2 linked regions of the Pelosinus sp. IPA-1 genome follow. The protein of the gene in region 1 interacts with the protein of each later gene in a pairwise test. Links are inferred from orthologs where the notes say so. Each region holds a gene or a part of one and is shown on either strand. Other genes may lie near its edges.

Region 1 (3,220 bases):
ATCTGTTTATCCGATGACTAAACCGCTCTAAGACTCCCATCTTCTATAAGTGGGAGTTAAGAGCGGCTAAGTCCCTGGATAAGTGCGACTAAGATTCAGATGGAGTTAAAACTCCATCTGAATCAAGTCTTCTTTATGTATAACCCTATAGGTTGGCTTAATAGCCTTCTATAGGGTTGGTAAATAATCCCAACAAATATCCTATGTAATTCTCATATATTCTTGTTGACAATATTCTTGTAAAATGATATTATATTTCTTGCAGCCAGATAAATAAAAGGTTTTGCAGAAGTATACAACTTGGAGAGATGTCCGAGCGGTTGAAGGAGCACGCCTGGAAAGCGTGTGTACGGGCAACTGTACCGAGGGTTCGAATCCCTCTCTCTCCGCCATTTATATTTTCATAGGGATGTCAGTTGATGAATTGTACTGATAATTGTTGGCGTAAAATTTAATATTTTAGCCATTTATTTATTTTAGAGTGGGGCCACGACAAAAGTTGGGTCTTACGCAATGGAAACTCATGAACCCCGTCAGGTCCGGAAGGAAGCAGCGGTAAGTGATAATTTTTATGTGCCGTGAGGTCGCCTGACTTTTGTTGTGGCCCGACGCTAAAATGATAAATGCATATAGTAAGCAACCAGACTTCTGGTTGCTTTTTGGCTATGATAGAGACTATAAGGGTAATTTAATTTATAAAAAGGAAACTGTATCTTAGTATGGAATAACTAGAGTAAGGAGGTGTTTGTTAGATGGCTTACATCGCATTATATCGCCAATGGCGTCCTCATGATTTTGAAAACTTAGTAGGGCAAGAGCATATTAGTGTTACATTAAAAAATGCGATTGTATCAGGGAAGATAGCGCATGCCTATTTGTTTTCTGGTCCGAGAGGTACGGGGAAAACCAGTACTGCAAAAATTCTAGCAAAATCTTTAAATTGCATCCATGGTCCAACCCATGAGCCGTGTAATGTATGCTCCAATTGTGCCGGGATTAATACTGGTACTTCGATGGATGTGTTTGAAATAGATGCTGCCTCTAATCGAGGAATTGATGAGATACGCGAACTTCGTGAGACTGTGAAGTTTGCTCCGGTAGATGGACGGTATAAAGTATATATTATTGATGAAGTACATATGTTAACGACGGAGGCATTTAATGCTTTACTAAAGACATTAGAAGAACCTCCTGCTCATGTAGTTTTTATTTTGGCCACAACGGAAGCTCATAAAATTCCCGCTACGATTCATTCTAGATGTCAGCGCTACGATTTTAGACGTATTGCTGCAGGGGAAATTGAAGGACGGTTAGCTACCATTGTTGAGCATAACGGCTTACATGTGGCGGAAGATGCATTAAAACTTATTGCATCTCATGCAGATGGCGGTCTACGAGATGCTCTTAGTATTTTAGATCAGTGTACCACTATGGAAGATGGTTTAATAACAGCAGATAAGGTGCGGAAATTATTAGGGCTTATTGGCCATGAGTGGGTATGGCGAATTACGGATTCATTGGTGGAACGGGATTTTAAGACTATATTACTGGCTTTAAGTGAATTGATTTCATTGGGTAAAGAAGTTCGACAAATATTGTTAGAAGTAGCTTTGTATTTGAGAAGTATTATGTTATTCAAGGCTGCTCCTACAATTGATAGTATTGAGTTATATGGTGATGATCGGGTTATGTTGGCTAAACATGCTGAAGGGTTTACTCATGAAGAATTAATCGATATGATTAAAATAGTGAATGAGGGTGCCAATGAAGCGAAGTGGGCGCCCGAGCCGCGGATTACGGCTGAAATGACCTTCCTATCTCTCTGTCGCCCTGCGGCGAAGGGGGATATAGCCAATTTATTAGAAAGAATAGCAGCATTAGAGGCCAAGTTGTCGAATACTCCTATATATGTAGAACCGGAAATAGTAAGGACGACAGAACCAATTCTTTATAGTAATCCGGTTAAACCAGTAACAGTAAAACCTGTGATAGCAGATATAATAGTAGCGGAAGCTAAGGTTGAGCCACGTCAAGAATCCCAACAAGAATCTGTAACGGTAAACCCTTCCGTATCGGGAGATGTTAAGGCGGTTTGGGATCAAGTTCTCAAGGAATTGGTAACAACGGGTAAGCGCTCTGTTCATGCTTGTGTTTCCCAAGGAAATTTGATAAGTCTAAATGACAAACAGGCTACGGTGCAATTTACGGCAGCTTTTCCTAAAGAACGTACTGAAAAAGATGATTATCGAGTAATGATTGAAAAAGTATTAGCTCAATTTTGTGGAAAAACAGTGCAGCTTTGTTGTATACTGGGAAATGGGGCAGCAAAGCCAAAAGAGGGGCCTACTGCGCCGCCTAAAAACAAGCCAGTTACTACAGTATTGCCGCCAGAGGGGGCAGAACACCCTGCTTTGCGTCAGGCTATACATATGTTTGGTGGTAAAGTTATAAAAAAAGAAGAATATAAGGGGGACTAAGATAATGTTTGGAAATATGGGGAATATGGCTGGTATGATGAAAAAAATGCAAAAGTTGCAAGGTGAAATGGCGAAGATGCAGGACGAACTAAAAACTCGTACTTTAGAAGCAACTGCAGGTGGCGGCGCGATTAAAGTTGTAATTACTGGTGAGAAACAAATTCAATCTCTAAAAATTGATCCTACAGTAGTGGATGCGGATGATATGGAGATGTTGGAAGATTTAGTAGTTGCTGCTGTCAATGAAGCCATTAAAAAAGTGGATGACATGATGGCTCAAGAAATGGGTAAACTTACTGGCGGTATGAATCTGCCTTCTGGATTGTTTTAAAATATGCAATATATAGCGCCATTAGCGAAATTAATAGAGCAGTTTCGTGCTTTGCCAGGAATAGGCTCTAAAACGGCTGCGCGTTTGGCGTATTATGTTTTAGAAATGGATAAAACACGAGCTGAAGGGTTGGCTCAGGCTATTATAGAAGCAAAAGAAAAAATTGGTTATTGTGACGTTTGTTTTAATTTAACGGACTGTAATCCATGTTCTATTTGTCAGGCCGAGGGGCGAGATACCAGCATATTGTGTGTGATGGAAGAGCCACGTGATGTGGCTGCCATGGAACGCACGCGTGAATTCCGTGGCAGGTATCATGTGTTACATGGGCAATTGTCTCCATTAGAGGGAGTTGGCCCAAATGACATTAAAATAAAAGAGTTGCTGGCTCGTATTCAGTCTGGAGAAATCA
Region 2 (4,301 bases), on another replicon or contig:
CCATCATCATCCTGGGAGCCAAACTTATCGGGCAAGATCCTAGTCTCATGCTTAGTCTACGTCTTGATGAAGGAATTAAACTCTATAGAGAGGGTTATGCAAAAAGGATTATTGTTAGTGGCGCACAAGGGAAAGACGAAGCTATCAGCGAGGCTAGCAGCATGAAAAACTATCTAGTGAATCATGGCATCCCCTCAGAGCATATTTTTGTAGAAGATCAATCCTTTAACACAATGCAAAACTTAGCTAATTCTCATAAGATTATGCAGGAAAACAACTTAAAAACTGCCATAATTGTATCGAATGCTTCGCACATACGCCGTTCTCTCATCCTAGCCCAAAATCAAGGAATATCAGCAACTGGTGCCCCTGCACCCATGGCTGATAACCTTTATCTTACTACGAAACAATATATTCGTGAGGGAGCAGCAATCGCTGTTCTACTGCTCACTGGAAAGTAAAGAAAGGACTTGGCTATGGCCAAGTCCTTTTTGTCAGGCAACCGTTACCCGGCCTTTGCCAATAATATTTTCTAATGCCTCAATTGCTTGGGCAGTGGGCTTAATCCAAAATTGTTTTTCCGTCTTAATAACACGACGGCTGTCAATAAGATGTAAAAATACGACAGATGAACCAGGGTACATTTTAAAAACTTGTTTCAATTGTTCAAACACTTCCCCACTCTCTTGCAGCTTACTTATTTTAAGCCGTACTTCTATACTTTTCATATCACTAAGGAGTTGAATATCATCCGCAATTACTTTCGCCTTATCTTCACTCATATTTAGCCGTCCACTTACTTTTACAGGCATATCGGGCAGCAAAATTTTACTAAACTTGTCAAATATTCTTGGAAAAACGATTACTTCCATCTGTTCTGTAAAGTCCTCAAGAACCATAAAACACATCATATCCCCATTACGAGTCGTAATGCGTTTTGCATTCATAATAAGACCAGCTACTTTTACTGACTTACCATCTCCATACTCACCACTAGCAAGCTCACTTAATGGTGTAAAATGGTTCATCTTATCCCGATAAGCATCTAGAGGATGCCCTGTAACATAAAAACCAGTAATTTCTTTTTCTAAGGCTAGTATTTGATCTTTTGGAATTTCAGGAATATCTGGCAAGATAAGTTCATCTGCCTCATTGAGAGTTTCTTCACCAAAGAGTCCAATTTGCCCGCTGACTCTATCCCTTTGTCTTACCCCAGCCATATCGACAGCACGATCCAGTACAGCTAGCAATTGGGAACGTCTTGCCCCTAATGAGTCAAAAGCCCCACATTTAATCAGACTTTCAATAACACGCTTGTTAATAACCCGCATATCTACCCTTGTACATAAGTCCACTAATGATTCAAACTTTCCATCTGCATCACGGGAAGCTACCATATTTTGAATGGCATTCTCCCCTACATTTTTTACTGCGGCCAAACCAAAGCGTATCCCAGAACCATCAACACTAAAGCTGCTTTGACTCGCGTTTATATCTGGCGGCAATACAGCAATTCCCATTTGGCGACAAGTTTCAATATAAGAGCCTATTTTATCATTTGTCCCCATAACACTAGATAGCAGCGCCGCCATAAATTCCTGGGGGTAATTTGCCTTTAAATAGGCTGTTTGATATGCAACTAAGGCATAAGCCGCACTATGAGATTTATTAAAGCCATAATCCGCAAAATGGGCCATTAAGTCAAAGATTTCTCCCGCCATTTTTCCTTCAATGCCCCGCTCCATTGCGCCACGTAAAAAGTTCTCTCGCTGAGCATCTAGTACATCATGTTTCTTTTTACCCATCGCTCGCCGCAAAAGATCAGCTTGACCTAAAGTAAAACCAGCCATAACAGACGCAATCTGCATAACCTGTTCCTGGTATAGGATAACGCCAAAGGTGTCATGTAAGATAGGCTCTAGTAAAGGATGTACGTAAGTCACTTGCTTTTTACCGTTGCGGCCATTAATAAAGTCTTCCACCATGCCGCTTCCCAAAGGACCTGGCCGATATAAAGCGACTAAAGGAATTAAATCTGCAAAACATTCCGGTTTTAAGTCTTTTACTAAAGCAGTCATACCACTTGACTCTAATTGAAAGACTCCCGCCGTATCCCCACTCGTCAACATAGCACTTACTTTAGGATCATCAAAAGGGATCTTATCAATATCTATTCTGATGCCCTGACTTTCCTTCACTAACTTTATCGTATCGCCAATTACGGTTAAGGTTCTAAGGCCGAGTAAGTCCATCTTCAATAGGCCTAGCTCTTCTACTTTATCCTTATCATACTGGGTCGTCAGAAAACCTTCGGCTGAATTCTGTAGTGGCACATAATGAGTCAAAGGCTCCTTGGAAATTACGAGCCCAGCTGCATGGGTAGAAGCATGCCGGGGCAAACCTTCAACCGCCATAGCCAAATCCAAAAGTTTTCCCACCATTGCTTCGCTTTCATAAGTTGTCCGAAATTCAGAGCTAATTTCCAAGGCACGTTTTAGAGTAATGCCCAGTTCATTTGGCACCATTTTGGCAATGCGGTCGACTTCTCCATAAGGCATATTTAAAGCCCGCCCTACATCGCGAATAGCTCCCTTTGCTGCCATCGTTCCAAAGGTAATAATTTGGGCCACTTTATCAGCCCCATATCGTTCCGATACATATTCGATAACCTTACCGCGTTTCACATAACAAAAATCAATATCAATATCGGGCATGGTGACCCGTTCCGGATTTAGGAACCTTTCGAATAGCAATCCGTAGGCAATAGGATCAATATTGGTAATCCTTAGCAAATAAGATACAATACTACCGGCTGCTGACCCTCTGCCTGGTCCGACTGGAATCTCCTGCTGCCTAGCATGATTAATAAAATCCCACACAATTAAAAAGTACCCAGCAAAACCCATCTTTATAATCACGTCTAGCTCAAATGCAAGACGCTCTAGCACCTCAGGCGTGATATCGCTGTAACGTTCCGTTAATTTTTCTTTACATAACTGCTCAAGGTACTCATTTGCTGTAAGGCCTTCTGGTACGGGGAATTCAGGCAAATATAAATTCCCAAACTCCAGATTTACATTACAGCGTTCAGCAATAAGACAAGTATTTGTCAAGGCTTTTGGATGTTCTCCAAATAACTGGGACATTTCATCAAAATTCTTTAGATAAAATTCATCGCTAGAAAACTTCATCCTAGCTGTGTCATCTACCGTCTTACCCATTTGAATGCATAACAGCACATCATGACATTCCGCATCTTTTTTATTAATATAATGTAAGTCATTAGTAGCAACTAAGCCAACACCAAACTTCTCGGACATCTCTATTAAGAACTTATTTACCTTTTTTTGTTCTGGTATTCCATGATCCTGAAGTTCCAAAAAAAAGTTATCTTTGCCGAATATGGTAATATACTCTTGAATCAAAGCCTCTGCAGTTTCAATATTGCCTTTTAACAACCAAGATGGGATTTCTCCTGCAATACAGGCACTTAGACAAATAAGCCCTTTACTATAAATACTGAGTAGTTCCTTATCCACCCTTGGTTTATAATAAAAACCTTCTGTATTGGCTCGTGACACAAGCTCAATCAAATTACGATAGCCCTCGTCCGTTTCCGCCAAAAGTACTAAATGATAGTAGGCTTCTCCCTCCACCATTGTTCTTTCCTGACGAGAGCGAGGAGCCACGTACACTTCACAACCAATAATTGGCTTAATACCTTGTTTTTTTGCTTGTTTATAAAACTCTATAGCGCCATACATAGTGCCATGATCTGTAATTGCAATGGCTGGCATACCCAATTCCTTTGCCCGCTTTACTAAAGCGTTAACGCGGCTAGCACCATCTAGTAAGCTATATTCTGTATGAACATGTAAATGTACAAATGCTTTATTATTCGAATGCTGTAGTTGTTGCTCCATATATTTCACACCCTTCCGAAGACAGAAAACTAATTGTATAGAAAAGTTCCTTTTCATTATACTTTATAGTATGGAATAACGAAATAACATTCCTTACTGAAATTTACTACTTTCCCTCTTAATCTAACAATATAATATATTTTTTTCGAAATTAGGATATTTTTTCACAATCTTTCGCAGGTATTACTCATAATTTGTTGAATTTATAGTGGTTAGAAATGTTTTAAAGAGGTGTTATCAATTGTATAATATAGGCATTCTGCAACTTACACAAAACTTAGACGATGCAGTGCATGGTTTTAAATCTGAGATTGCACAACTCGGTATTCAAACTGAGTTTCATTATCTAAACGCTGACGGAAATATTGATCAACTTCC

What was found.
Region 2: the proteins of dnaX (region 1) and QSJ81_RS15480 interact in binary tests that used the Escherichia coli proteins (3 or more experiments, as listed by UniProt). The link is inferred for Pelosinus sp. IPA-1 from one-to-one orthologs.

What each region holds. Positions count from the first base shown.
Region 1 is NZ_BSVC01000005.1:1,229-4,448, reverse strand. The notes cover bases 221-3,114. They hold dnaX (DNA polymerase III subunit gamma/tau), read left to right. Parts: upstream 221-752; coding sequence 753-2,477; downstream 2,478-3,114. Other genes in these bases: recR (recombination mediator RecR), read left to right, coding at 2,812-3,114; QSJ81_RS12815 (YbaB/EbfC family nucleoid-associated protein), read left to right, coding at 2,482-2,808. Outside these bases: more of recR, read left to right, coding at 3,115-3,220. UniProt on the Escherichia coli protein: Part of the beta sliding clamp loading complex, which hydrolyzes ATP to load the beta clamp onto primed DNA to form the DNA replication pre-initiation complex.
Region 2 is NZ_BSVC01000006.1:120,315-124,615, reverse strand. What follows is about bases 295-4,269. They hold QSJ81_RS15480 (DNA polymerase III subunit alpha), read right to left. Parts: upstream 3,924-4,269; coding sequence 495-3,923; downstream 295-494. Other genes in these bases: QSJ81_RS15475 (ABC transporter substrate-binding protein), read left to right, coding at 4,165-4,269; QSJ81_RS15485 (YdcF family protein), read left to right, coding at 295-461. In the rest of the region: more of QSJ81_RS15485, read left to right, coding at 1-294; more of QSJ81_RS15475, read left to right, coding at 4,270-4,301. UniProt on the Escherichia coli protein: DNA polymerase III is a complex, multichain enzyme responsible for most of the replicative synthesis in bacteria. This DNA polymerase also exhibits 3' to 5' exonuclease activity. The alpha chain is the DNA polymerase catalytic subunit.